Gloeothece verrucosa PCC 7822: one gene and its partner. Each later gene encodes a partner of the first gene's protein in a complex. Links are inferred from orthologs where the notes say so. Each region holds a gene or a part of one and is shown on either strand. Other genes may lie near its edges.

The links.
Region 2: the proteins of carA (region 1) and carB are in contact, whole or in part, in a solved structure (PDB 1KEE), measured with the Escherichia coli proteins. The link is inferred for Gloeothece verrucosa PCC 7822 from one-to-one orthologs.

Annotation. Positions count from the first base shown.
Region 1 is NC_014501.1:825,572-840,313, forward strand. What follows is about bases 5,017-7,900. They hold carA (glutamine-hydrolyzing carbamoyl-phosphate synthase small subunit), read left to right. Parts: upstream 5,017-5,829; coding sequence 5,830-6,972; downstream 6,973-7,900. Other genes in these bases: CYAN7822_RS03725 (helix-turn-helix domain-containing protein), read right to left, coding at 5,017-5,636; CYAN7822_RS03735 (STAS domain-containing protein), read left to right, coding at 7,201-7,557; CYAN7822_RS03740 (Mini-ribonuclease 3), read left to right, coding at 7,768-7,900. In the rest of the region: CYAN7822_RS03700 (hypothetical protein), read right to left, coding at 1-909; CYAN7822_RS03705 (hypothetical protein), read left to right, coding at 1,269-2,288; cynS (cyanase), read right to left, coding at 2,528-2,977; divalent-cation tolerance protein CutA, read right to left, coding at 2,994-3,332; CYAN7822_RS03720 (pentapeptide repeat-containing protein), read right to left, coding at 3,342-4,217; more of CYAN7822_RS03725, read right to left, coding at 4,674-5,016; more of CYAN7822_RS03740, read left to right, coding at 7,901-8,163; 23S rRNA (guanosine(2251)-2'-O)-methyltransferase RlmB, read left to right, coding at 8,180-9,121; CYAN7822_RS03750 (DUF1816 domain-containing protein), read left to right, coding at 9,216-9,500; CYAN7822_RS03755 (alpha/beta fold hydrolase), read right to left, coding at 9,536-10,354; CYAN7822_RS03760 (Cof-type HAD-IIB family hydrolase), read left to right, coding at 10,514-11,335; CYAN7822_RS03765 (PPC domain-containing protein), read left to right, coding at 11,547-11,999; cobS (adenosylcobinamide-GDP ribazoletransferase), read right to left, coding at 11,992-12,786; CYAN7822_RS03775 (hypothetical protein), read left to right, coding at 12,936-13,391; tRNA guanosine(34) transglycosylase Tgt, read left to right, coding at 13,472-14,590. UniProt on the Escherichia coli protein: Small subunit of the glutamine-dependent carbamoyl phosphate synthetase (CPSase).
Region 2 is NC_014501.1:3,528,129-3,543,814, forward strand. Bases 6,912-10,739 are described here. They hold carB (carbamoyl-phosphate synthase large subunit), read left to right. Parts: upstream 6,912-7,290; coding sequence 7,291-10,539; downstream 10,540-10,739. Other genes in these bases: CYAN7822_RS15530 (hypothetical protein), read right to left, coding at 6,912-6,993; CYAN7822_RS40195 (hypothetical protein), read left to right, coding at 10,604-10,738. Outside these bases: tRNA uridine-5-carboxymethylaminomethyl(34) synthesis enzyme MnmG, read right to left, coding at 1-1,175; ltrA (group II intron reverse transcriptase/maturase), read right to left, coding at 1,552-3,396; CYAN7822_RS15510 (RNA-guided endonuclease InsQ/TnpB family protein), read right to left, coding at 3,523-4,752; tnpA (IS200/IS605 family transposase), read left to right, coding at 4,799-5,209; CYAN7822_RS15520 (phycobiliprotein lyase), read left to right, coding at 5,549-6,088; CYAN7822_RS15525 (hypothetical protein), read left to right, coding at 6,413-6,601; more of CYAN7822_RS15530, read right to left, coding at 6,790-6,911; CYAN7822_RS37735 (hypothetical protein), read right to left, coding at 10,828-11,457; CYAN7822_RS15555 (DUF4346 domain-containing protein), read right to left, coding at 11,761-12,144; CYAN7822_RS15560 (DUF1818 family protein), read right to left, coding at 12,170-12,538; CYAN7822_RS15565 (hypothetical protein), read right to left, coding at 12,541-13,179; CYAN7822_RS15570 (DNA-directed RNA polymerase subunit omega), read right to left, coding at 13,213-13,440; CYAN7822_RS15575 (hypothetical protein), read right to left, coding at 13,524-13,892; CYAN7822_RS15580 (M15 family metallopeptidase), read left to right, coding at 14,106-14,825; CYAN7822_RS15585 (M14 family metallopeptidase), read right to left, coding at 14,873-15,686. UniProt on the Escherichia coli protein: Large subunit of the glutamine-dependent carbamoyl phosphate synthetase (CPSase).

The DNA of each region.
Region 1 (14,742 bases):
AGCCACTAAATCATGGGAATAAATATGACTAATTTCTGGAAAAATAAAATCTATTTCTTGCTTGGGAATGCAATTATCAATAACCTTGAGACAATCATGACGAATGGTTTCTTGAAGATGAGAAAGGCGATCAATCACTGCATTAGTTTGGTTCTGCAATTGGTAAGTTAAAGTAATGGTATGATCAATTGTCCAAGCACATTCTAAACGCCGCAATTGTCCAGCCGCACTGGTTTCTGATAATAGATGAGGATTATTATAAATCGCTAAGGCTTCACTTAAAGTTTGTCTAGCATTCGCTAAATCAGCATTTCTAATAGTTATATCATTACAAGAAAGAGCAATTTTAATTAATTTACTCGCTTCTAAAAAGCGTCCATAGGCTTTGATTAATTCTAGGCGATGCTGTTCAAACTTGATATCTTGTGCCACTTGATCAATATGTTGAATAATTTTATCGCCTTGATTGTGCAAAGCTTGCTTGAGGTCAATAAAACCATCTCTGACTTGTAATTTCAGTTGTTTAATATCTTGTCTCAGTTGCAAGGTTTGCCATAAATTGACGGCGGCTAAAACACCAATTGCACAAGTTCCCACCCCAATAAAGGCGGTAGTCCCTTGTAGTACCGCTAAATTAGACTGTATAGCATTAATTCCGCTTAGAGTAGCAGAAAACCCCCTATGATTTTGGTACATTTCCAAACCGCTTAAAATAGGCTGTACAGGAGATAATAAAGGATTAAGAGAAAATCCATTATTGACCATTTGCACAGCATGACCCACAAATTGACCGGTCATTTTATCTCTAGCTAACCCAATAAGTTCACCTGTGGCATTATTGCGAACGATTTCGTAAGCGCCAGAGATAATACCTTCTTGAATGTTTGGGGTAAAAATGAAACTTACCATATTTAATTGACTTTATTACTTAATCTCTAAACTATTTATTAAGTATTCCCAAATTTTTTCTCAAAAATATCATAATTAACTAAAGTTAATTAGTATTTAACTAGCAAGGTTGGTATTTTTTAACAATAGCTAGACGAACATTTGAACTCTTAATACCCTTTTGCCTTGATGATGCAATTACTCTCCCCGAATCTGCGGGGGGTTGGGGGGGATCGATCCGCGCCACTACAGGAGTGATTAAATGCAACGTCTTTACATAGGGAGTTAGTTTGATTTAAGTAGTATTTCGCTTTTAATCTATTGGTCAGGCGGCTTAATATTGAGTTATGAGACTCTGCCAGAGGTTAATATTACAGAATATGGATGAATATTTAAATCTTTTACAAAGTATTAATCAATCTCTTGAAGAAGTTTTACAAAATCCTCAAAATTCTATAGAAGCTAAACAAGTCGCTAATCATTTATCAAATTCAATCCAGCCTTGTATAGATGAAGTTTTTCAATCAGCAACTAGAATTAAAAATTTAGTTGAAGTTTGCTTAAAGGAATTAAAATATGCTGAAGATATTTGGCAGAACTATCTTAAATCATCAAAAGAAGTATCTCCTTCTGTCCCTCTTGAAGAGATAGGAAAATTAAGCGGACAGAGTTCAAAAATACTTAGATTACTTGAAGAGTCTAGGCAACAAGTCTTTATTGAATTAAAACAATTTTGGGAACAAGACTTTGAAAGCCAGACACAACAATGGTTTATTGACAAAGAAGGAAAAATCAAAAAAGGAATTGGTTGGAATGAAAAAGATAGTTTTGTAAAAGAAATAAAAATTATATATAAAAATCAGAATGAACAGTTTAAAGAACTGATTCAAAAACACTTTAATTTGATATTTTATGAAATAGATGCAGGAGTTGATTTTAAAAATATTAATTACTATGTCAAAATAATTGACCACGATTTTAAAGAAAAATATCAAAAAAAAATTGATATTATTTGGACAAAAATACAAGAATCATTTTGCCTGCTAGATAACAATGGAATAGAAGAATTATTTAAATTAGAAATGAATCGTATTTTAGAGCCTATTATAAATAGTAAATGGGGCGATATTCCTTGGGAAACAGCTATAAAAGTTCAATCAGAATATGCCAATAAACTAGAAATAATAATTAATAATATTTTTCATAATAAGGCAAAATTAATTACTATTTTTTTTGAAATAATCATTAAAGCTTACAATGATTTTCTTCAAAAACAGGCTTTTTATAAGCAACAAAGCGTAGAAGAACAACAAGAAAAACAAGCATGGATTAATACACAGCGACAAAAATTAGAAACTCTACAACAATCATTAGAAAATGTTGCTAATTTTCAATTATAATGCTCAATCTAGATTAGCCGCACCTTTAACTCAGATCTTGCACCAGTATCAAAAAGCCAAAAACCCCGATTTTTATATCCCTGAAACCCTATTAACTTCGTTATTGTTTGACTAAAAATCGGGGTTTCAACATGAGGTGCAAGATCTGAGTTTAATAAGGTAGCCTGCCTAGGCAGGCTTTGTTCGGTTGGTACGCACCCTTGTTGGGTGTAGATAACTACCGTTAATAGATTATCTACTTACCACTTCTTATAAGGTAAAAACTTTCCATTCATAATCACTTTAATCCGGTCACCTTTTGGGTCTTCCTCTTTCTCAACATCCAAAGTAAAATCAATAGCGCTCATAATTCCATCCCCAAACTTTTCATGAATAACCTCTTTAATGGGTAATCCATAAACCTGCATAATTTCATAAAAACGATAAATAAGAGGATCAGTAGGCACAACCGGACCAAGTCCTTTAACTGGATAAGCGGTCAGTTCTTCAATCACAGAATCATCCAACTCTAAAGCCGCTACAATTTTTTTAGCTTCCTCAACAGACGCGCTTGACTGACGGTAAAAAACCGCCGCGATCCAGACTTCATCACGTCCGAGAATTTTTTCTAAGTCAGCAAAACTTAACCCTTTAGCTTTTTTAGCCGCTAACAGCTTTTCTGTAACAGGTGGAATTTCAGGAAGAGGCATAATTAATTTTTTCAATTCAACACTTGTTCAATCTTACATTTTCGCCGATCCAATTTAAATAAGCTTGAGAACCCGCCACAATGGGTAAAGCAATAATCTCTGGAACTTCGTAAGAATGAAGTTCTATCACCTTATCAGATAACGCTCGAAACAGTTCTAAGCGAGTTTTAATGATTAACTGCCACTCTTGATCCTCATTAATTTCACCCTGCCATCTATAAATCGACTGTACTGGGATTACCGTAACACAAGCGGCTAACTGAGATTCTACTAAAGCTGATGCGATCACTTTAGCTTCTTCGGGTGAACTTGTCGTCACTAAAACAATGCCATAATCCGTAACGCTATCACTCATACTTCTCCCTTAACTGGCAAAACTCGGCTGAAAAATGTTTAAATCTGCTGTATAAAAGCTAACATTTGTCGATTCCTCCCTCATCACTGGGTTATGCTGAATTTTTTCTTTTAATCCTTTGACCTCTGTTAAATCAGTATCCCGCAAATTTGCGTCTTTTAAAATAGCTCCGGTTAAATCTGCTCCCTGTAAATTCGCTTGAGCTAAATTAGCTCCCTTTAAATTTGCTCCTCGTAAATCGGCATTTTGTAAGCGAGCGCCTTCAAGATTTGCCTCACACAAATTAGTTCCAACCAATTTACTATCACCTAATTTAGTGTAACTGAGGTCTATCCCTTCTAAATCAGCCCCACTGAGGTCTACTTCTTTTAAAAAAGACCCGCTAAAATTGGCATGATAACAAGAAATATCGGTTAAAATTGCTGAAGACAAACGAGCTTCTTGTAAATTCGCCCAATTAAAATTAACACCCTGTAAATTCGCTTCTCTTAAATTCACTCGCTGAAGATTTGCGCCACATAAATTAGCCCCTCGTAAATCCGAACTTCTTAAATTAGCATGAGATAAATCAGCACCACTCATTTTCGCTCTGACTAACACAGACTGAACCATAAAAGCACCACTAAGATTAGCTTTTGTCAAATCGGCTTCTACCAATTCCGCTTGATTCATTTTCGCAAAAGTCAGATTAGCCCAATTCAGTTTGGCTTTACTAAAATTAGATTTCGTAAAAAAACCACGACAGAGGTTGCTTCCCATCAAACTAGACCCCATCAAATTCACTGAAATCAAGGTTACTCGCGACAAATCGGCTCCATTCAGGGCTATATCGGTAAAATTATTATTTCCTTGTTCATATAATCTTAATAAATGACCAATTTTCATAGACTCAAAACTCTTTTAATTAAAAATTAGGCAGTAGATTGACTAAATTTTTCTAGTCCGGTCTGTTTAGGTTAAGTAATTTTTTGGAGAGGATAATCTATCTCTCTATTGAAATTATCAATATGTATATATCAAATTTTAGTCTAAATATTTCCTCGATGATATTTTTAAGCAAGTTTTGTTCAAAAATCTTATCGATTTTTCAAAAACCCTCATATTTATTCGTAAAAATCAGCCTTCACTTCCGTAAAAATACGGGTAAAAAGAAGGCAGTAGTAATCCTGTAAGCAAGATCACGGTTTTAAATGTTAAAAATTGAGAGAGTTTTTTTCATTCAATTTACTGCCTCTGTCTGTCTCTTTCTAGACCTGAATCATGGCTTGATGGGGCTGAAATTTTGAATTTATTCTCTTATTTTTTGAGCTAAATCCTAGTCTTTAATAGCCACAATAATCTTTAAAGAGAATAAATTTGTCCATCAAGTAATAGCCGCGTAATTCCTTTCGCTTCTAAATAGGAGCGAGTTTTTTGAATCATACGCCCATCAGGAATTTTAATCACCCTTTCGCGTCGTTTAGAAAAACGTCGAGCTACGCGATGATTATCAAAAACGGGTAAAGTTTTCTGTTGCACTTCTTCAGCCGGAATTTTACCAAGCTCGGCAAACTCTTTTAAGGGTCGAGTAATCAGTTCAGCCGCCCGATCAATCACTAAATAACAAGTTTTGGGCAAGGCAGCCGATGAGAGCGGTAAAATTTGCAGTTGAGCCGTTTTCGGGAAAGTTTTTGGGTACTTGATTTCTATCTCATCTTCCCATTCTTCTTCCTCTAAATCTTCTAATTCGTCGTCATCTTCATCAAAATATAATAAATCATCCTCATCTAATAGGGCATAAGCGGCTACATCAACCGGACGGAGGTCTTCTTCCTCTTCTTCCTCTTCTTCTAGCCGTTTTTTCGGTTCCGCCGCCGGCAGGACCACTTCGTTAACTACTGGCGTTTTTTCATAGACTTTTTCGGGTTCAACTGGCGGTAAACTAACTGCTTGGCCTACTGAAGAGTTCGTTGTCTCTTCAGAGACAAGGTCGTCTGCCTCTTCAAATTCCTCCTCGTCGGGTTCGAGTTCTAGCTCTAATTGTTCTTGCTCATGATCGGGTAGAGGAAGCATACCCGAACCGGGATCAGATTTGTACATTTTCTCCAATTCTAATTGGAGAGCGCCTTTGGGAGTACGGGCTAGACGTTTTTGTTGAATTAAGTCCTCATACTCTGACTCAGTTAGATGAGTTTTGAGGAAACGGCTAATGGTAGAGCTACTTACCCCATAGCGTTCTGCCAGGGTAGAAGTTGTTTCCCCGGTTTCTCGATAAAGCTTAAGAATTTCTTTTTTGTTGTCGTTAGTCAGTTTTCTGGGACTCATCGCAGTTTAGCTATCTTCTGGGCACATCTGAGCCACTCATCCGAGCAAAAAGGTCTGGTATTATTATTCTGTATGATCCAGAATTTTTTAGGGATGACAATCTCTCGGACGGATGAATTTAAAAGGCTACTTAATCTAGTCTATCGCTCAGAGATAAACTTGTTTGCTGCTTGATACGAAAAACTTAACGATTATGTCAATTCCACAAGGGCGAAATGCCCTCTTAGTTCTTGCAGACGGGACTGTCTTTCGCGGTTGGTCGTTTGGAGCGAAAGTGACGGCCCTCGGCGAAGTCGTATTTAATACCGGTATGACCGGCTATCAGGAAGTCCTTACCGATCCGAGCTACTGCGGTCAAATTGTTACTTTTACTTATCCGGAATTGGGAAACACCGGGGTTAATCGTGAAGACGAAGAATCAGAACGTCCTCAAATTAAGGGAGTGATCTGTCGCAACATCACCTACCGTCCGAGTAACTGGCGTTCTACTCAATCCCTCCCTGATTACCTCATTGAACATAATATTCCCGGCATTTATGGCATTGATACCCGCGCTTTAACCCGTAAATTGCGCTCGGTTGGCTCCATGAATGGGGCCTTTTCTAGCGACATTCTTGATCCCCAAGATTTACTCCGTTTGATTCAATCTGCTCCCTCGATGGCCGGGTTGAATTTGGTTAAAGATGTCACCACTCGAGAAGTCTATGAATGGTCAGATACTACCGATCCTCACTGGGAATTTAATCCCACCATCGAAAAGACTAATGGACAAGCCTTGACCGTAGTGGCCATCGATTTTGGCATTAAACGCAATATTTTGCGACGTTTAGCTAGTTATGGCTGCCGCGTGATCGTTGTGCCGGCTAATACTCCCCCAGAAGAAATCCTTAAACATAATCCTGATGGGATTTTTCTCTCCAATGGACCCGGCGATCCCTCTGCCGTTAAAGAAGGAATTGCTACCACTAAGGCACTACTAGAAGCCAAAAAACCCACCTTTGGCATTTGTATGGGACATCAAATTCTCGGCTTGTCCCTAGGGGCCGAAACCTTTAAACTGAAGTTCGGTCATCGCGGCTTGAATCAACCGGCCGGATTAACTCAACAAGTAGAAATTACCAGTCAAAATCATGGGTTCGCCGTTACAGAAGAGTCGCTTAACCCAGAGGTAGAAATTACTCACCTCAATCTCAATGACCGCACAGTGGCCGGCTTGAAACATAAAACTTTACCCTTTTTCTCGGTTCAATATCACCCGGAAGCCAGTCCAGGCCCCCATGACGCAGATTATCTATTTGAAAGGTTTGTCAAGTTGATGCAGGAACATAAAAAGTAGTCAAAAACTCAACCTTCTTTTTCTTTTGGAGAAGAAGGTCACTTCTTTTTTAGCTTCTGTACAGTCAGTGGTTTCCGGGAGCATCAGAGATGATTTTTTCGGCTTCCCTGGGTTCCCTAATTCATCAGCAATTAGTAATCACTGACTATTGACAAAATAACTGTTATATTATAATTTTGTGCCGTTAACTTGATCATCAAGGAGGGAGCCATTCCAGAACCACTAAAACTGACTGTGAGTTTACGCGGAACCCGCGAAGTCAGGAAAAACTACCAAATCTTTCGCCTGACCGGACTACTTGATGCTTTCTCAGAACCCACTTTTCGCAAAGAGATCAGCTCTTATATTAATGAAGGACCGAAAAATGTAATTTTAGTTCTGTCTCAAATTGATTTCATCGACAGTTCGGGATTAGGAGCATTAGTTCAGTTAGTTAAGCAGGCGAAAACAGGGGGAGGAAGTTTGCAAATTGTTACCAATGCCCGGGTAACTCAAACGGTTAAACTCGTTCGCCTAGAAAACTTTCTTTCCCTTCAGCCTGATGTTGATGCTGCCATTTCTAACCTCGAAAAAAAAGAAAAATAACTCCCCCCGCCTTAGCTAACCGTGCGGCAAGCTCCTCGCCGTAGCCTAGCTTAGGCGAAGCTTGCATTCAGCGCGGGGAAAGATTGACCAAAAACTTGGCTAAATTTCTCAATTACAAGGGTAAAAAGAGACGAAAACCGTGTGAATTCAGCGAAAATTAATCCCGAAGCCCAAAACCCCTCCTTGTCATCCATTACTTCCACAGAGTCAATGGAACTCAAGGCAATTTGTAGTTTAACGGCTCCTCTGTTAAAAATCGGTCAAATCTCACCGGCTTCTCTGGCTTATATCGGCGATGCCGTTTATGAATTATACGTCCGCACTCGTTATCTTTTACCCCCTCGCCGTCTCTGTGACTACCATAATCAAGTGGTCGCTAAAGTGCGTGCCGAACAACAGGCAGCCTATTTACAAGTGTTAGAACCTCACCTGACTGAATCTGAACGCGAAATCGTGCGACAAGGACGAAATGCGGCTAACGGACGACCACGACGACTATCTCCTGAACTTTATCAGCAAGCCTCTAGCTTAGAAACCTTAATTGGATATCTGTATCTCCAAAATCCTCAACGATTAAATGAATTATTAGAAATTTTAGAATTCTAAACCAGTAGTAACCCATATGATTGAGAAAAAGCGTCCCGGTTCCCGTCCTGCACGTCCGCAACGTCGTCTATCTAAAGTCAAACCCCCTTTAGAACGTCGTAACCCTAAACCCGTAACCGTTGTGGCACCCCTTGCCAGCGAGCCGCCAGAACAACCCTCTCAAGAAGAGGCCGACTTAATTTATGGTCGTCATCCAGTGTTGACGGCCTTAGAAGGGACTCGCCAAATTAACCGCATTTGGGTGATTTCTAAACTCCGTTATGATAGCCGCTTTCATTCTCTATTGACTCAGGCTAAGGCCAATGGCACCGTCATTGATGAAGTGAGTCCCCATCGTCTTACTCAACTTACTGATGGAGCAAATCATCAGGGAATTGTCGCTCAGGTGTCTCCCTATACTTATGTTGAGTTGGGGGATTTGATCGAACAAGCCCGAGCTAGTACACCAGCACCAGTTATTTTAATTGCTGATGGGATCACTGATCCTCATAACCTTGGAGCCATTATTCGCACCACTGAAGCCATCGGAGCGCAAGGTTTAGTCATCCCTCAACGTCGAGCCGTCGGGATCACATCATCCGTGATGAAAGTGGCGGCCGGCGCTTTAGAACATTTACCTGTAGCCAGAGTGGTGAATTTAAGCCGCGCTCTAGAAGAGTTAAAAGAAGCCGGCTTTTGGATCTATGGCACTATGAGCCAAGGAAGTAAAGCATTACACACCATAGATTTTAGCGGCGCGGTAGGATTAGTGGTAGGCTCCGAGGGAGAGGGCTTAAGTTTGTTGACCCAACGCTGCTGTGATGCTTTGATTTCGATTCCTTTAGCCGGGAAAACTCCCAGCCTTAATGCTTCTGTGGCCGCCGCCATTGCCCTTTATGAAGTCTATCGTCAACGTCAGTCTGAGAAACTTTTTTTAAACTCTGTATCATCCAGCACTTCTCAAAAACCCGCAGGATGAAGTATAAATAAAAAAAGTAAAATACAGGTCACATAATGTAACAAAAGTTTACGCGCTACAATACGAGATAAAAAACAGCCTACAGGGGAAAAGCATGAAAGAGTTATTGACAAAAATTTTCACATTCTTAGGATTAGCTTACTGGGTGGAAATTCAGACCGATTATCCTAGATGTATTTATTACTTTGGGCCTTTTTTCACTAAAAAGGAAGCCGACGAGGCTAAAATGGGCTATTTAGAAGATTTAGAGCATGAAGGAGCTAAAGGAATATCTGTGGTATCTAAACGCTGTAAACCCAGTAAATTAACGATTTTCGATGAAAAAGAAGAATTTAAACAAATCCGCGTCATTCCCTCTTTGAGCAGCCAAATTTCTTAAAAAGAATCTCAATAATCGAATTTAAAACCACAAGCTTAATGCGAATAATTATTGCCAAGGGTTTTTAGCCAAGTATCAATATCCTTGAGAACTTGATCAGGAACCTCCCAAGGAAATAGATGAGCAGTGTTAGGGTAGCAACGCCATTGACACTGCTTGATCGCTTGGGCGGTTTCTTCACTAGAAGCGGCAGTAATGTGTACATCATTAGCACCCGCAAGCACCAGACAAGGGAGCGTTAACTGATGGAGAGCATCTAGGCGATTATAGCCGCTCCTTAAGGCTCGATACAAGGCTCTTTCAGCCGCTTTCGAGGTTTGGAGATAGGCTAAAACACCGTCAGAAGCGATGTATTGGTAAGCTAGAGGCGTTTGTTGAGAGATTAAATAACGAAATAGGGACCGCACACCAAAAGTTTCTATATTCCATTGCCAACCCGGTTTGATCCCATTAATGATGCCGGCGACTCCACTAAAAACTAAATCTTGCCAAGAGATGGGGGGATGGTTACCGCGAGGACGAGCGGCAGCAGCGATTAAAATTAAACCATCATAGCGTTGGGGGTTTCGCAAGGCTAATTCTAGGGCCAGAATACCCCCTAATGACCATCCTAACAGGAGACAACGCTCAACTTTTAGACGATCTAGAAGGCTTTCTAAGTCGGTGAGGTGATCTTCCATTTGAAAGTCTCCCTTTGAGCGGCTTTTGCCATAACCGCGAAGGTCTGGAGCGATGGTTTGATAATGTTGGGAGAGATGGTTCGTAAAAACAGAAAGACTACGGCCCGATCCCGGATGACCGTGTAGACAGAGAATCGGATAGCCAAGGCCTTTGATCTCGGTATTTAAATTCATCTTTTCTAGTTAATTCTTCAACAAGTATTTTTAGACATTGTTAATACATCTATCCTAAACTTAATAAGGTGTATAGATCGCCCCTAACCCCCCTTAATATTAGAATTCAAAAAAGGTTAACTAAGGTTATATTATTGACGTACCTTACCCCCATTAAGCGTGGATATTCGACTTTTAGTTCTCGATATTGATGGTACGATCGCAGGCGTTTCTAACCAAGTCAGCGAAACGGTAAAACAAGCCGTTCAAGCCGCTAAATCTCAAGGAATTCAAGTGGCTATTGCTACCGGCAGAATGTATCATTCTGCCTTGCGGTTTCATGCTGCAATAGGCTCAGATTTACCCCTAATTGCCTACAATGGCGCATGGATACAAGACCCGAAAACCGGCACCCGCCATCGACACATCCCGGTATCCCCACCAGTAGCCCTTACCCTATTAAACTATTTTGAGCAACCCGAATGGCGAACCTCCCTTGATGCTTTTTGCTATATTAACGATCAACTCTATGTGCGGCAATTTAACGATTATACCGATAGATATGCTCAACGTTCAGGAGTTGAAGCTATTGCCGTCGGAGATTTACGAAATGTGATTGCCGAAACCCCTACCACAAAAGTCCTGGCTCTTTGTCAAGATGGTGATATTGCTCAACAACTCCTCACCAGTGTACAAGTTTTATATAAATCTGATGAACTATACATAACTCAATCGAGTCCTACCCATTTTGAAGCTACCAACCCCGAAGCGACTAAAGGAACAGCAGTTCGTTATTTAGCCGAAGAAATATTAGGGTTAAGCGCGGCTCAAGTGATGGCCATCGGCGATAATCATAATGATCTTGAAATGCTTAAATATGTAGGGGTCAGTGTGGCCATGGGAAATGCTCCCACAGCCGTACAACAAATCGCCCATTGGGTAGCCCCTGATATAGAAAATCATGGAGTTGCTGCGGCTATTGAAAAATTTTTACTCAGTTAGTTATTAGTCATTAGTCATTAGTCATTACTCATTAATTATTGGTACTAAAACCAGTGTAATAGCCTTTATCAGGGATTGTTCATTAGCTAAGGCAATAATCTCGTGTGTAGACAACCAATGAAGCATAACCAATGCCTATTGACTAATGACTAACGACTAATGACTAATAACTTATAATAAATTGGATTTAGCTTGCACAATAACGCCCTCTATGAAATCATCTCTCGCCAAGCCTTGGCATTCTGTTGTCTTTTTAGCAACAATTTTACTAACTATCTGGTATGAGCCTTTACCCGTAAAGGCCGAAAAACTCTACACGCCTCTTCCCTTACCTTCAAATAATGAAGTCAATGATAACCTTACCGATGAAGATATTCCCACTGGTGAAGGGGGATTTGCCCGAGATTATTATGTACAGTTACGAGAAGGGGATCAGGTAGCTATTGATTTAATTTCTGAGGACTTTGACGCGATCGTAATTTTAATGGCCGCGGATGGTTCCACCATTGCCGAAAATGATGATGGTCCTGATGGTTCAACCAATGCCTTACTATTTGCCCGCATTAGCGAAACGGGTAAATATATTATTCGAGTACGGGCGTTTGGAGAAACCGGCAGTGGTAGATTTACTCTCAAAGTTACGCGCTTACGCCCTGCTAATTAAACAAACAAGGCAAAAGGCAAAGTAAAAAAGCTTCTGTCCATTCTACTACAGCCCCGTAAGTATCCCCTGTATGTCCCCCTAGCTGACGATAAAACCAATACCCCGTCAATAGGGCGATCACTCCTCCACCGATCACCATAACCACAGCGATCCACCAGCGACGCGGTTCGAGTAGAACAAACACTCCTCCCCATAAGAGCAAGATGACCATTCCCAAAATAAGGTCTTGAGGCAGACAAATTGATTGTTTATGAAATGCTCCTTTGCCGGTGGGTTTTAGGTAAGGATAAAAAGCGATCGCCGCCACTTGTCCCCAACGTCCCCAACCGGCTGCCACCATTAACCCGAACCATCGATAAGAGGATAAATCGCTTACTGCCGCCGTTTTCAACAATAATACAATGGCCGCGGCCATTACCCCAAAGGCTCCTGTTACACTATCTTGCATCACCGTTAAACGACGTTTCGGATCTAAAACCGCTAACCCATCTGCTGTATCGATCACGCCATCTAAATGTAGTCCCCCAGTTAATCCTACCCAAATCGCAACAATTAGCGCACTCCGAGTTAACCCGGGCATTTGTAGATGAGATAAAATAAAATCAAAGACTCCTAAGATACCACCAATTAACAGGCCAATTAAAGGACACCAGCGAGTAATACGCTGAAAATTTAATTGCCATTTTGAGGGAATACCAATTATGGTATAAAAAGTAACAGCAGCTAAAAACGAGCTAATTAACTGCTTCGTTTTTCTAGTTAAGCTTTGCAAAATTGATGATTTCATGAGTTATCGAAATTCAGCACAAACTTTAAGAGACAACTCTGGCATCTTAAGTTAAGATTGTGGCGTAGCCTACGATATTTAAACGCAAGATGTGTATAGATGATCTCCCAAAGGGCTGTCATGATACTAATAATTAACAGCGATCTCCTATGAGTTACGAAAAATCCTCACATCAATTACCGGCTCCCTGTATTATTGACTTCGGTACAATAATCAATAAAGATGATATCCGACGTTTGTTGAATGATCTTGGTCGAGTTCGTTATGTTCATACCGTTGACGGAAAATTACTGAGTCAGGGAGAAGGTTGGATCGTCGAAGTGTTTGCTGATCCTAATCAAGCCACCATAGTAGCTAATCACAAGCTCTACATTAATGTTTTAAGTTTTGACTACTTGAAGATTGAACAATCTACAGATAATGAGAGTTACTTTAATCTCATTCAAGATAGTCGGCAACTGCGCCTAATTCCTTTGACCAATTCTTTACTAGATTTTGATGCCAGTCAAAAACTAGATGCAGATGCCTTAGAAGCTATGGTCACTCAGGTGCTATCGGCTAGATGGGATGTACAACTCGATGATGATGATGATTGTCCTTTCTAAGTTTACGCTTAGGGGATAACAGATAGTAATTATACTGTAAAATCAGTCGAGACTGCTAATTTCTTAATTTTGACTTAATAGTGAGATTTTCTTTTAATTGTCAAGCAACTTGTAGCCAGACTAAAGCTAGGGCCGGAGTCTGGAATACGCCTCATGGAATCGTGGAAACCCCCCGTTTTATGCCAGTGGGAACATTAGCAACGGTTAAAGGACTGACTCCCGCACAAGTCCAAACCACCGGGGCGCAAATGATCTTAGCCAATACTTATCATCTCCACCTACAACCTGGAGAGGGGATCGTGCAAAAAGCCGGGGGACTTCATCAATTTATGGCTTGGAAGGGCCCGATTTTAACTGACTCGGGCGGATTTCAAGTCTTTAGCTTAAGTGAACTCAGAGAAATTAAAGAGTCTGGAGTGACCTTTCGTTCCCCTAGAGATGGACGTATGATCGAAATCACGCCAGAACGTTCGATTAAAATTCAAAATAGCTTGGGGGCAGATGTGATCATGGCTTTTGATGAATGTCCGCCAGCTAATGCTACACGAGTTGAGGTAGAAAGGGCAACCCAGAGAACCTATCGCTGGTTAGAACGCTGTATACAAGCTCATGAACGCCCCCAGGAGCAAGCTTTATTTGGCATTGTACAAGGCGGGATCTATCCGGATTTACGCAGTGAAGCCGCTAGGTCTTTAGTAGAATTAGATTTACCCGGATATGCCATCGGCGGCGTGAGTGTGGGAGAAAAACTCGAATTAATTCACCACATTGTCAATTTAACTGCCCCGTTGTTACCGCCCCATAAGCCGCGTTATTTGATGGGAGTGGGAACCTATCGAGAAATGGTGAAAGCAGTAGCCGCCGGTATTGATCTCTTTGACTGTGTGATTCCCACTCGCTTTGGAAGACACGGTGCGGCAATGGTGAAGGGCGAAAGATGGAATTTAAAAAATGCTCAGTTTAAAGAAGATTTTACCCCCTTAGATGAGACTTGTCCTTGTTACACTTGTGAGAATTTTACTCGCGCTTACCTCAATCATCTGATTAAGTCAAGGGAAATGTTAGGGTATATTTTGTTATCTCTTCATAACATTGCTGAGTTAGTTCGGTTTACACAGCGCATGAGGGAAGCGATTTTAAGCGATCGCTTTACCAGTGAATTTGCCGAGTGGTTAAATACTTCACCAACCCCGCGCTAAAGCGACGGGGATTGAGAACCCCAAAGTTCTTGACGTTAAGAGGTGAATAGCCCAGTGAGCCTAGTTCTGGTACAAACTTCCGAATGCTTCTCTAGTTCGGATTTCCTTTAAGTTCTTTTGGGAGAACGTTGTCAGACAAGACATCTTGGACT
Region 2 (15,686 bases), 2.7 Mb from region 1 along the record:
ATTCCCTGTGCGGCGGCTTCTTCATAGCCGGTGGTACCGTTAATTTGTCCGGCACAAAATAATCCTTCTATTTTTTTGGTCATTAAGGTGGGATAACATTGGGTTGCCGGTATATAGTCATACTCCACCGCATAAGCCGGGCGCAGCATCACGCAGTTTTCTAATCCGGGCAGGGTATGCAGCATGGCTAATTGAATATTTTCCGGTAATCCCGTCGAAAATCCTTGGATATAGAGTTCAGGAATTTCTCTTCCTTCGGGTTCAATAAAGATTTGATGGCTTTCTTTATCGGCAAAGCGAACGATTTTATCTTCGATGGAGGGACAATAACGAGGCCCTTTAGAATCAATGAACCCGCCATAAATGGGAGATAAATGTAAGTTATCTCGAATCAGTTGATGAGTTTTGGCGGTGGTACGAGTGAGATAACAATTCATTTGTTCTCGTTCTACCCAAGCTTGCGGATCAAAGCTAAACCAACAAACTTTGTCATCTGGCGGCTGAGGTTCTAATTTAGAATAATCCACTGAACGTTTATCAACCCTGGCCGGGGTACCGGTTTTGAGGCGTCCGGTTTCAAATCCTAATTGATTGAGGGTATCGGTTAACCCAACGGCGGCGAATTCTCCGGCCCTCCCGGCGGCCATGGATTTACCTCCTATCCAAATGCGACCCCCTAAAAAGGTTCCTGTGGTTAAGATAACCGCTTTGGCGGCAAAGCAAGTACCGAAATAGGTTTGAACTCCTATCACCTCATCATTTTTCCCCAGTACCAAATCGGTGGCCATGGCTTCGCGGATGAACAAATTTTCTTGATTTTCGACAATTTGTTTCATAACGGCGGCGTATTCCCGCTTATCGGTTTGTGCCCTTAATGCCCAAACGGCCGGACCTCTCGAAGCGTTGAGTATCCGTTTTTGTAGATAGGTTCGGTCTGCCATTTTCCCGATTTCCCCGCCTAAAGCATCTACTTCATGGGTTAATTGAGATTTGGCAGGACCGCCCACAGCCGGGTTACAGGGTTGCCAAGCGATTTTATCCAGATTTAAGGTGAGCATCAGGGTGCGGCATCCTAAACGCGCAGTAGCCAAGGCGGCTTCACATCCAGAATGTCCGGCACCAACAACGATGACATCGAATGAGTCTTGGAATTCAACAGGGGATGTGATGGTCATGGGTCAGCAATTTTATTATTCAAAATTTGCCCATTCACTCAGGAAAAAACCTAGAAATAATTAGGCTTCTGGGTGAGGGGGTCAGTAGTTGGAGCAATGAGTTCATGTTTTATTCTAGCTTGACTTCTCCCCGCTCTAAAGAGACGGGGATTCTAAAGCTGATGCTTCGCAACGCGACGGGGCGTATAAAGTGGCGAGGCAACCTCGCCACACAGCCCCTTATAAATCGACGTGGCTCCACGTCTTCTTAGCTGACCAGAATTTTAACTTCTGGGGACGATTAAACTAAGCCGATGAGTCGCCTCATCGACTCGTCTTCAAAACCGTGCTTGAGACTTTCACCCCACACGGCTCCTCAATTAATTGGTCTTTGTCATTAGAACTGCGTCACCAACATATCATCTACCCATTTGTATTTGAGGATATTTGATTGTGATTTAGGCTTGACACTATTACAGTCAGATTTGTTGCCGAGACTTCCATCAAGGGTAGTCTTTTTATCGTGACAATGACGATGGAGTAGTTGTTTGTTTTCCTCATTATTCTTGCCTCCTAGGGATTTGGGAATAATGTGGTCAATCTCGAATTTGTCTCCATCTTTAAAGAACAATCCGCAGTGGTTACATTTCCCGTCTTGCTTTTTAAGTAGTTTTGCGTACTTGTCGGGTAATAGGGGATGTTCACCTTTTCTCGTACTCCAGTAGATTAAGTCTCCATTGTATGGGCTGGCTACTCCTTTCACCTTTTTGTATTTTTTGTGGTGAATTTCAGAATGTTTTAGGAGTTGGAATTCTGGTTCTCCGTTTTCTATTGTACAGAAGTTCCATTTTCCGAATTTCTTTTTATGCCAATACTTTTCTATTATTTCTTTGACCCCTTGTTTTGGATGCCTTCCTTTCGCCCAACTTTTAAGTTTTAAGAATAACAGGTGGTCTAGTAAGGATTTTTCTTTACTACTTACTACTGTGCTGTAGTAATTTGACCATCCTCTTATGATTGGCTCCAGATGGGATATTAGGGCAGCTTGTGGTGCTGCTTTGTGGGCATCTACGATGTCTCGAAGCTTCTCATAGTGTTTTAGGACTTTTTCTTTTTGTGGTTTGATTCTTAAGGTGAATCCTAGGTGTTTCCCATAGGAGTTTTTCATATCCTTATGAACCCCGCATTTATATTGTCTTACATTAAACCCTAGGAAGTTGAACCCGACGTTTCCTTGATACTTATCCAAGGTATTCGTGATTCTTGTTTTTTCGGGTTTTAATGTGAGTCCTAGTTCACTTAACCATGTTTCAATTATCTCTTTGCCCTTTTCCACTACGGCTAGGCTTTCGTGGATTAGAACAAAATCATCTGCGTATCGGATTAGAGCGATAGAGCCTTTCCTGTCCCTTTTATTTTTTGCGGAGAACTCTTTTTTAAATTCGCCTGGATTTTCTGCAAATGAAATGATAATTTCTTCCATTCCGTGAAGGGCGATATTGGCTAGTAAGGGACTCACCACACCTCCTTGTGGTGTGCCTTCATCAGTTGGGAAGAGTTTTCTTCCATCCATTACTCCCGCTTTTAACCAAGCTCTGATTTGTCTTCGCATGGTAGGGAAGGTGTTTAATTTTTTAAGGAGTTTTTCATGGTTAATTTTATCGAAGCATTTCGTTATATCCGCGTCTAGCACGTATTTGGCTTTAGCGATAAGTTGTTGAAATATTGCTCCGATAGCATCGTGACAGCTACGTCCTGGTCTAAAACCATAAGAATTAGGTTCAAAATACGATTCCCATTCAGGTTCTAAAGCTAACTTTACTAGAGCCTGTAATGCCCTATCTGACATACAAGGAATACCTAAAGGTCGCTTTTCGTCTCTTCCTGGTTTTGGTATCCAAACCCTTCTTGTAGGTTTAGCTTTATTGGTTAATTTCAGTTGGCTTACAAGTTTTAGGCGTTTTGACGGGGAAAGGGATTTTACTCCATCTATTCCTGCTGTCTTTTTGCCTTGATTATCTTGCGTTACCTTTCTTACCGCTAACGCTTTTGCTGACCAAGAGCGTAGAAGGGTCTTTTGGAGTTTTCGGACTGTTCTAACGTCACCACGACTAGCAGCTTGGAAAATGCGCTTTTGAAGCTTAAAGACTCGTTTCTCCAGTTTCTTCCACGAAATATCGTTCCATTGGTTTTCTGAAGGCTTGCATCCCACAGTATTCAATTTTGAATCTGTTTTAGGCATATAGACTCCTACTTGTACCTTTTCCATCCAATTAATCGTAGGTCTGTCAGCATATCATTACCATTACAGTAAGGCGTTGAAGGCTAATCCCTCAAACCTAGACCTTTAAGGGGTCTTGGTTGATTTCTAGCCAACGAATCGCACAGTCAAAACGCCCCTATTCACTCGACTCAAATCTAAATTGAGCGTCGTGGCTACTTTTCGGATAATGTTCCCTGCACCGTTACAATCAGCATTAATATACCAATTATTAGCAGTGCGGAATAATCCTCTTTTTGTTCTTCTGCCTGATGATTTCCATCCTTCGGGTTTCTCACCAAAAACGGGAATAATATCATCATCTAAAAAGCTTGCTTTACTGGTGTAACTCTCTTCAGTCTCAATGAATTTAATGCCATATAGTTCAGACAGTTGAGCAATTCTATTTTTGAGTCTAGCAGTAGGAATTGAGACAAAAGATTGATTATTTTTCTTTCCTAGATTTACTTCTTTTTTAACTTCTTGGTTCCAACCAAAAACGATAGTACCAATATTATTATCTAAGCAGTGATTGACTATAAGTCTCGCCGTTTTGTTGACAGCATCCCTCATCTGTCTATTTCGCTTCTCCGTTATTCTAGCTAAGTTATTAGACCAAAATCCTTGAGGTTTTCCTTCTTTGAGGGTTGATGCTTGCTTGTTGTACCAACGGTTAACGGATTTTAGATGTTTCCCGTCAATAATAAAAGATGTGCCCACATTAGAAACGCAAGTTAACCAATTATTTAATCCTGGGTCTATGCCGAGTACATTGTCTTGATTTAAACCTTTATCTCGTGTTTCTAATTGATAAACAAACTCAGCATAGAAACATAGATTTCTAGGGATAATCCTAACTTCCTTAATATCTTCAAAGAGTAAATTAGACGGCATTGGGAGAGAAAAGCTATCTAATTTAAACCATGCCTTAACCTGCTTTCCTAATGAGAATTTAATCTCATTGTCCACCAATTTAAGCCACTGTTTGGGATAGGCAACTTGATATAAACCCGCTTTTCTGTAATTAGGAAATTTAGGCTTATTGACTAACTCGCCCTTTCTCCACATAGCCAAGAGTTTGCGATAAGAAGTCATCCCTTCATAAACACTTCTAAGTGTCTGTTGAGCCACACAGGAGCGTAAAGCTTTAAAGTGTAGATTTGATTTTAATTCTTTATCTAGAGTGTACTTACCAATATATTGATGGGTCTTAAAATATATTTGCCTTGCGTAATAAAGCCCACAATTATAGAGTTTATTAGCTTCCGAGCAAACATATTCTAAAATAGCCATCACATGGGGAGGCGAATTGATTAAGATTTGTTGGCATCCGTACATAGTAAACTGTATTATAATAAGTCTATTATACACCCAGTAAAAACAAATGACAACCAAGGACAAGAAAGAAGAGTATAGGCGAAACCCTCACTCTGTAAGCCTCTTGAACTATCACTTCGTCTTTTGTTCCAAGAGGCGAAAACCAGTGTTAGTGGGAGATGTGGCTAAAAGATTTCAGGATGTTATTTTTGGGTTGTGTCAAGAGAATGATTGGAGGTTGATAGCACTAGAAATAATGTCAGATCATGTACACCTTTTTCTGAACACAGATCCGACTCATGCCCCTAGTGCTATCATGAAGAAAGTAAAAGGGCGTTCATCTCATGTCTTGAGAAAAGAATTTCCTGAGTTATTAAAAATCCCTACCCTGTGGACTCCGAGCTACTTTGTTAGCACTGCCGGCAATGTATCGACTGAAACCGTCAAAAAATATATTGAAACCCAAAGGGGTAAATAGATACGCTCTTGTTAAAACCCCTTCATTCGCTCGACTGCCACCCGTTAAAACGGATGGCTAACCCTCGCTCGTAATTATTTTTGTTTAGTTAATCTGAGATTTTTCTGAGAAATTCATTCTTAACTGTTGCGTTTTGTCAATCAGTAACAATACTTACAGTTTTTCTCGTTGTTTACCAGCAAATTTGAAGAATCTACCTCTAGGTCAACCGTTCCCAGCCTAAAGGCAGTAGCCAATGCTTGTTGTCTGTGTTACATTAACTTATATGACAATATGGCAAAATCATATTTACAAAACGTCTTTTTTATGCGTTTTAAACTCTCAAGAGGTAATCGTTAAATGATCTCAAAACCCATTGTTCAACTATCTGCGGAATCATTAGTACAAGAGTTCTTTAAGAAATCCGAGGGGAGATGGAAATCTCAACGGCGCTATTACACTCTTAAACAGGAGACAGAACCTCAAGAAGTGATCAGCTTATTAACGGTTGAATATTTACCCCAAGGTTCACCTCAATTAATTGAATTAGCGCAGTTACATCAATTAGAACAAGAAGATTGCTTAATTTGTGGGACTTACATTACTTGGAAAAGTGACTATGTTAAAGGAACCCGCAAACCTTCAGAAGGTTCAACGATATTTGGGGCTAATGGAAACATTCTTTACCGAGATCGAGGTTTCGCCACAGATGATCCCGTAGAAGCGATTTATTCTTTTACTAACCCCACAACCTTATGTTTAAGAACAGAGTATAAAGGTTCTGTATTTGAAGAAGAATTAAAATTTATCGGCGAGCATTATCGAACCCGGCAATCCATTATTTCACGCTCCGGGGAAGAAATCATGATCGGGCAGTATTTAGAAAAACGCTTGGCTTAAATTCAAGAGTATTAAGTGGACAAAAAGCCATTTATTCTTTTTATTGGCAGAAATATCAGGCTAAGGGTTGATCACGATTAGGTAAAGGGAAAAGCAGACTCGAGCGACTTTTCCCAAAACCCAGCAACAAAACTGGGTTAAAGTCTCTATATCTTGAAACAATTCCTCCGAAATTTCCCCGGAATACTCTGTATCTATCAGTAGTTAGAGTAAATTCACGGTAGTGGTTTTCTAGTCATCGCCAAAAAAATAACTTAGGTATGATATTTTTTTTCCCAAAATAGGGAATTATAAAAGTAAGAAATACGGAGGGAGGAAACTCAAATGAATAAATATGATATGATCTGCTACGAAAAAACCTATAATGATTCTCTCTATTGGGAAGACGTAGAAGTTTCCACTAAGAAAGAACGCAGTGAAAATTGGACAGAGTGCCGTTGTTTAACCGATCGCTTTTTTGATGAACTGGTAGCCAGAGGTTATTTAGTGCCTCGTTCACAACACAAATCTTAAAGGTAGGATTAAGTTTCATAGGATAGCTCCAGAGGCTATCTAAGAGATTATTGCCTTGATCCTCCCTTCACAAGCCATATAATTAGCGCACTCCAATCTTAGAGACAAAGTTTGCTAAAAATCTAGGTGTTAGTCATGTTTACTATCACCTGATTTTATTTTATAAAAACGAAATTAACCAACTTCTACTATTCATAACTTAATAAAAAATCCACATAATCTTCAGAAGTGGTTTGGTAAAGAAATTCTAAATCACTGTCATCGCTCCAGTAGTGTTCATCGTCAAAAGACTGTATTTCATCTAGACTAAACTCGTCCCTAATCTCATTCAATAGGCGACTGTGGGTAGAAGGTTGGGATACAACAGCTTGTTGAGATCTAGGTTCGTTCATTTGACTTAACCTCTGGTTATGAGAACTCTTAAGTTATACCAGAAACAGTATAAAATACCTGGCCTAAAATTAACTATAAAAAGAATTGGAGTTAAGAATTATTACAAATTGAGCCGAAATCCCAAAAGTTTCTCGCCTCTAATTCAAGAAATTAAACTTCTGGCAACAGTGGGGTAGAAACTCCCGCCCCTTGGGTTCAATAGTTAAACCTAAATAAAGCTATGGGGGTTAACAGGGGTGAGAGCCGATACAATGATGGGGGTCTTAAATATATAAATACTCTACTAACTAGAGCCTATGCCACGCCGCAACGATCTACATAAAATCTTAATTCTCGGTTCAGGACCAATCGTTATTGGACAAGCGTGTGAATTCGACTATTCAGGGACACAAGCGTGTAAAGCCCTTCGGGAAGAGGGCTACGAAGTCGTTTTGATCAATTCTAATCCCGCTTCAATCATGACCGACCCGGAAATGGCAAATCGCACCTATATCGAGCCATTAACCCCAGAAATGGTGGAAAAAGTGCTGGCCAAAGAACGCCCGGATGCAATTTTGCCGACAATGGGAGGTCAAACAGCCCTAAATCTCGCTGTGGCGTTGGCAAAAAATGGGGCATTAGATAAATATAACGTGGAATTAATTGGCGCAAAATTACCCGCGATTGAAATGGCAGAAGACCGCCTCTTATTTAAAGAGGCTATGGCGCGAATCGGAGTCCCGGTTTGTCCTTCAGGAATTGCCAGCACCCTAGAAGAAGCTAAAGCGATCGCCGTCCAGATAGGGTCTTATCCTCTGATTATCCGTCCTGCATTTACTCTGGGAGGCACAGGAGGCGGCATTTCATACAACCAGGAAGAATTTGAAGTCATGGCTCAATATGGCCTTGATTGTTCGCCAGTATCTCAAATTCTCGTGGAAAAATCCCTTCTCGGTTGGAAAGAATATGAGTTAGAAGTGATGCGAGACTTGGCCGATAATGTGGTCATTATCTGTTCCATTGAAAATATTGACCCGATGGGGGTACATACCGGAGATTCCATCACGGTTGCGCCGGCTCAAACCTTAACCGATAAAGAATATCAACGACTACGAGATTATTCTAAAGCCATTATTCGAGAAATTGGCGTAGAAACCGGCGGATCTAATATTCAATTTGCCGTTAACCCTGTGGATGGGGATGTGATCGTTATTGAAATGAACCCCCGTGTATCTAGGTCTTCAGCTTTAGCCTCGAAAGCAACCGGTTTTCCCATTGCTAAGTTTGCGGCTAAATTGGCTGTAGGCTATACCCTCGATGAAATCAAAAACGACATTACTAAACAAACGCCCGCCTCTTTTGAACCCACCATTGATTATGTGGTCACAAAAGCGCCGCGTTTTGCCTTCGAAAAATTCCCCGGGGCCCAACCTATCCTCACCACTCAGATGAAATCGGTAGGGGAAGCGATGGCTATCGGTCGCACCTTTCAAGAATCTCTGCAAAAAGCCCTCCGTTCCCTAGAAATTGGGCGCTTTGGCTTTGGTTGCGATAAAAATGAAACCTTACCGTCGCTGTCCCAAATTCGGGCAAATCTACGCACACCTAACCCTGAGAGAATCTTTACCGTCTACCAAGCCTTAAAACTGGGGATGACTGTAGAAGAAATCTTTGAACTAACGGCGATCGATCCTTGGTTCTTGGATAAAATGCACGAATTAGTAGACACCGAAAAATTCCTCAAACAAACTCCCCTCAAAAACATCACCCTTGAACAAATGCGCTTTGTCAAACAGCAAGGGTTTAGCGACCGCCAAATTGCCTTTGCTACTAAAACCCACGAAGATGAAGTGCGGGCAGTTCGTAAACAGTTAGGGGTGACTCCTGTCTATAAACTCGTAGACACCTGTGCCGCAGAATTTGAAGCCTATACACCTTATTATTACTCCACATACGAAGAAGGAGAATCGGAAATTCGCCCCACAGATAAGCGTAAAGTCATGATTTTAGGCGGTGGTCCCAACCGCATTGGACAGGGCATAGAATTTGATTACTGTTGTTGTCATGCGGCTTTTGCGCTTTCGGCCGAAGGGTTTGAAACCATTATGGTTAACTCTAACCCTGAAACGGTTTCCACTGACTATGATACGAGTGACCGGCTGTACTTTGAACCGTTAACCAAAGAAGACGTTCTTAACATCATTGAAGCCGAAAACCCAGAAGGCGTGATAGTGCAATTTGGCGGTCAAACACCCTTAAAATTGGCGGTTCCGCTACAAAAGTATTTAGATAGTCCTGATTGTCCCGTCAAAACAAAAATTTGGGGAACTTCTCCCGATTCTATCGATATCGCTGAAGACCGGGAACGCTTTGAAAAAATTCTCTGGGAATTAAATATTACTCAGCCGCCTAACGGCATTGCCCGCAGTTATGATGAGGCGTTAGCGGTAGCCAAACGGATCGGTTATCCGGTAGTAGTACGTCCGTCCTATGTATTGGGAGGAAGGGCGATGGAAATCGTTTTTTCTGACCAAGACTTAGAACGATATATGACTTATGCGGTGCAGGTTGAACCGGACCATCCGATTTTAATTGATAAATTCCTAGAAAATGCCATCGAAGTAGATGTGGATACCTTAGCCGATGCGACAGGAAAATCCATTATTGGCGGCATTATGGAACACATCGAAGAAGCCGGGGTTCACTCGGGAGACTCAGCTTGTTCGGTTCCGTTCACTACCTTAACACCGACTGTATTAGAAACGATTCGCAATTGGACATCTCAATTAGCCCAAGTTCTCAAGGTCGTAGGGTTAATGAATATTCAATATGCCGTGCAAGGAGAACAGGTTTATATTTTAGAGGCTAACCCTCGCGCCTCTCGGACAGTTCCCTATGTTTCTAAAGCCACAGGAAGACCTTTGGCAAAAATTGCCTCGTTGGTGATGTCGGGTAAAACCTTAGAATCTCTGGGAATTACCCAAGAATTTATTCCCACCCATATTGCGGTTAAAGAGGCGGTATTACCCTTTGAGAAATTCCCGGGCGCAGATACCCTGTTAGGTCCTGAAATGCGTTCTACTGGGGAAGTGATGGGAATTGATACCGATTTTGGTAAAGCGTTTGCTAAGGCAGAAATGGCTGCCGGCGTGCGTTTGGCTACTTCGGGGACGGTGTTTGTTTCTATGAATGACCGAGATAAACAAGCAACCGTTCCAGTGGTGAAAGACTTGCTGCAACTTGGGTTTAAGGTGGTGGCCACTTCAGGGACTCAAAAAATCCTCGAAGAGAATGGTATTGAAGGGGTAGAAGTGGTACTGAAACTTCATGAAGGTCGTCCTCATGTGATTGACTGGATCAAAAATAATTGGATTCAGTTTATTATTAATACGCCTAGTGGAGAAGAGTCTCAAAACGATGGGCGTTCGATTCGTCGTACTGCTTTAGATTATAAATTGCCGATTATTACGACCATTGCCGGGGCGAAAGCAACCGTAGCGGCGTTAAGGTCTTTGCAGTCTGAAACTTTGGATGTGAAGGCCATACAAGATTACCTCGCTAAGTAATCTTTTCCCTATTATTCCCCCCTTAATAAGGGGGGTTAGGGGGGATCAAAGAAGGCAACTAAAAATGAAAAAAAAATCTATTACGAGAGTAACACTTGAGAAGGCTAAAAATATAGAATATTTAACTGATTGGGAACGGATTGAAAAAATATCAGATGAAGAAATCGAACAAAATGCTTGGTCAGATCCTGATAAATAACCGCTTTTTGCAGCAGTTAAAAGATTAGAAAAAAACTTTTTAAGCGGACAATAAAGAATAAGAGTAAGAATAGGTAAAACATTGAAAAATCATTGATACTGGCTAAAGCTAAATTCAACTTTAGATGCGTTGTTGGGGACAAATAGCATTGCTCTATCGCGTTCATTGGTTTTCCAAAAATCAAAATCAGTGCTTTTAGTTGAAAATAAAACAAAGTTTTGATAGTTAAATAAAGAGCAATCAGGGATAAAACCACCAGCGAGTGGTTGGCAAATTTTAATTCCATCTGAATCATAAAAGTAAGCGACTAATTTTCCTGAAAAATCCCCTTTAGCTTCAAGAATAAAAGATAATTCTGAGTTCGCTTGCTGAAAGCCCTTTTTAAGGTTAACTTGGCTCACATTAAAGTATTGAGATGTGTTTCCCCAGTTAATATCAATATCGGATATAGGGGTTGGGGTTGGGGTTGGGGTTGCGATTGGGGTTGGGGTTGCGATTGGGGTTGGGGTTGGGGTTGCGATTGGGGTTGGGGTTGGTAATATGGTTAGAGTTGGGGTTGGGGTTGGTGATATGATTGTGCCTTGGTTTTGGTGGAATATAGTGTATAAAATAAATGTGAGTAGCGCAACAATTCCTGCTCCGCCTCCCAATGCTGCCACTAATTTAATAAAGTTGTCAAAGCACCCAGATTGACTCTCTGATGATGACTTATTGCTCATAAGGCTTAGGTAAAAATAACTAATACCACCTTATTTATAGCCCAGAGTAAAATATTAGATTTCTAAAGTTAAAAATTCTTGATGTTTCATTTGTAGATTGGGCCCTGCCTAAATTCCTTTTTTTGTGGTTCTTGCAGATTGTTCGGCAGATGCGATCACTGTCCAATTTGAGCAATCAGACTTATATGAGAAAATAGAAGCGACGCGCAAAACAAGAAAATGACCCTACCAGAACCAAAAACTCAATGGCAATATCTAGAAAAGTGCCCTCATCCTTGGCGACTTTCAACAGCTACTCCCTAATCAATCTTGAACATACTCTTGTCCATTAATCAAAGCCAACTCTGCCCTAACAAATTCCCGACCTAAATAAGCCGCATGATCGAACATTGTGACCGGGCTCGGTTGAGTTTCCTCAAAAATTTTGACACAAAGTTCTTTAGCTGTTCTAGCGGTATATAAAGTCTCGGCAGTTCTTGCTACTTTTCCCTTAGCGGGAATCACCTTACCCGTTTCTGGGTCTACTGCTAATCCTTGCTCATTAATGATATTCGTAAAATGTTTAGCACAAATTAAGCCGCTTTCTCGATCCAAATAAATAATAAAATATCCGCCGGGATCTAGGTCTATATGACGGTTAGACAATTGGTTATCAATCGTTGTAATTATTTCGGCTAATTGACTCATATTTAATCCACAAATTCATCAATTTTCAAAACACTTTTAAAAACTGGGTTGCTTTAACCAAGTCTGCGACAGATTCGGCTGCCCAATTTCCTTCAAAACGGCGATGTTGATGGAGAATTAAACGCAAAGAATAAGCATGAGGAAAGCCTTCTACTTCCATCCAGAGTAAATCACTTTCAGCTTCACAGGCAATCTTTTCAGAGTCCATTAACTGCTGTTTCATCTCTTCCATCGTTTCGGCTAATTGATTTAACAAGCGGCAAAAATCATTTAATTCGGCTTCTGTTAGTTCAATCGCCCATTCTTCGCTTCCTACTAAACCTTTGTAGATTTCTCCTTGTGGGTTCCACCCTAGTCGCCAACCTTTACCTTCTTTGAGCAAACGTTCTTTCATGCTTAAGGAACTAATAAATTTGCATCACCGGGTTTAGAAAGGGAAGGTTTTTTAGGAGTAGTCGGGGTGGGTGTAGGAGTCGCTTGAGGCGTTGTCTGAGTTGGGTTAGAAGGTGAATTTGGGGATTGTTCAGGGGTTGAGGGTTTTTCTGGATCTACATCATAGATACTCACCAAAACCTCCACTAATTCCTCTCGTTGACGACGATTTAGACTTTGAATAATTTTAATATCAGCTTCCATCGGATTAACAGTTAAAGTGCTTCGTCCGGGGTAGCGTTCCTCTTTTATCTCTTGATTAACTCCCAAATAATCCGCTAGGGTAAGTTGCCAATCTAGACGAAATCTAGTGGGGCGTTTGACAATATCTTGATGATAGCGAATAAAACGGTTAAGGAGGGTATTTTCTGGTACAGGTTTGCCAGTTTCTTTATTGAGATACTGATTTTCTTTAGGAAGATAATTCAGCTTTGTATAAATTTGATCGGCTACAAATTCGGGCCGTAAATATTGAGAAACAACCGTTTGTTGTCCCAAAGCTACCTGTTTAATTAATCCTCCCCCCAATACCAATAAAAAACCTATAACCATCGCCAAGATTAGCTGAGGGAGTTTTCTTTTTCTCGGTTTAGGGGGTAACATCAGTAAACTTATTCCTACACATTAACGTTTAACTTAGTCACTAATGATATCATCCTGAGAGATTTCATCTGACATTTCAATGATGGCACGAATCGAAGGCTTCATCATGGGATCATCAATATTGTCAAATTCTTCATAGCGACGACGTTTAGCACGATTAGCCACTTGTACGGTAATGCGATAGCGGTTAGAAGCGTGCCTCATAAGCTCCTCAGCACGGTACATGATATGAGAAGAATCAAAGTTATGTCGTTTTTGCATTGGGGGCGACCTTTTGAGAGGAGAACACTAATAGAGATATAAACCTCAGTGTAGCATTTGCTTAGTTATTCTGGGAGCCGCGATCATTTCAAGCAGAATGAAATCTTGGCCGAGGCGGCTTTTCCTTGTACTGAGATGATATGATTCCCCGTGCCGGGCGTGCGATAAGAATATTGGGAGGTGATGTCAGGCACTAAATCATGAATTTGATAGGGAGAAACCACTTCATTTTGAAAAACCACAGCTACTTTTAATTCGCTATTGGTTTCTATCATCAGTTGACGGTTTTTTTCAATCCACATCGGAAAAGCTTGTGCGTGGTCAATTCTTCCTCGATAAACGGCACAAGTTTTGTCGGTGGGTAAGTAAATATTTTTCTGTATGGTGGCTAAAGTTGAGGGAATGTTCAAAAATAAGCTTGAGAGTGTGAGAGCGCTAAGAAAATGTTTCACGGGATTGACCTATATTGCTTGAATATCTGAGTTGATGGTTATTGCCATAGACGCTCAAGCAATAAAACAGTTTCCCAGTCTATAGAATTTTTTAATAATTGTGATGATTACAAGACATAAAGACAGGCGGCAAAGAAGAAATTGACATTTAGTGAGATAGTCCTCTGTGTTTATGTTACCTTGTAGAGCGAGATTTATTCGCCTATAACCGAAATGAGTATAGCTTCAGTTAAACCCTATCAGACTCTCTTGATAGAAGAATGTGGAGAACCCTTGGTTCCTATTCCTTTAAATTTATTTGCGGTAGAATCTCCTCATCCCTATGAAAAGTTGGGAGCCGACTATGGGGGAAAATCTCCTTATTTTCTACGTCAAGGAGTGCTAGAAGCTTTAATTAATGCTCAGAGGAATTTACAAAAAGATTATCCTCGTTGGCATATTCTTATTTTTGATGCCTATCGTCCTGTATCGGTTCAACAGTTTATGGTGGATTATACTTTTGCTACTGTATTACAAGAAAGACGATTAACAGAAAATAATTTATCTCCCCAACAACGTCAAGAGATTTGGCAAGAAGTCTATAAAATTTGGGCAGTTGCTAATGATAATCCTGCGACTCCTCCTCCTCATAGTACCGGTGCGGCTGTGGATATTACGCTAGTTGATGCTACCGGAAAGCCTATTGATATGGGGGGCGATATTGATGAACTTTCAGACCGTTCTCATCCCCTTTATTACGCTAATTCTACTATGGCTCAAGAACAAGATTATCATACTCATAGAGAGTTATTACATCAAGTGATGAGAGCGGCTGGTTTTCGTCGTCATTTGGGGGAGTGGTGGCATTTTTCTCTAGGGGATCAAATGTGGGCTTGGTTGTATAATCAAGAACAGCCGCTACAACCGGTTATCGCTCGTTATGGTGGAGTGTAGCCATTCAAAATGAAAGACAAAATTTTTTAATTTAGTGTATTTTGTCTTCAAAAACTAATTTTTTTTCTCACTGTACCGGCTCTTTGGGCTTTAGCAATTACCTCGATTTCACTGCCCGATACTCCTTTAATTACCCATTCTACTGTACAACGATAATCATAACCTTTTGCTACATTACTAAAGGCTTTATTAGACCGTCCTTCGAGATGGCCAATTTCTTGTTCTTTTTCCCCACTGACTAGACTTACCCCTTCGCCTAAAGACAAACTTACTTGAATAGGTTGAACGCTTTTTCTTTTTCGCGCTTTTTCACTGGTATAAGTGGGTAAAAAACCCTGATTTTCTAACTGTAACACCAGATGATAAATATCTCCCCCATGATGGGTTAAATCAGTGCGCGCGATAGCAAGACGGGGACACATCAGGGCGTGAGAAATGGCAAAACGACATTGCTTTTCACACAACTCAGGTAAATATTCGACGGGGGCATTTTGCCAAACTTGTTTAAAATTCCATCCGCCGATTTCTACTTCACCTAACTGAGGATGTTGAAAAGGTTGCCAAGGAATAAAGCCTTTTCCGGCTAATTTTTCATCATTCCATTGCATCAACTTCAGGTCATCACTGAGGGGATGTCGATCATCCCATTTAACATAATGTTCTTTTTTAACGCCGGCTTGGGTGGGAGCGTCCCACAATTCTACGGTAAAACCAAACCAACCAAAATGATCATAACAATAATCATCCATCGCCCCATGAGTTACTTTTGTGGGATGATCACGAAAGTCATGATAAACCGAAACACATTCATAACCCGTTAAATTTGTGCCTTTTTCGCCGATCAGTTGATAAATTTCTAAA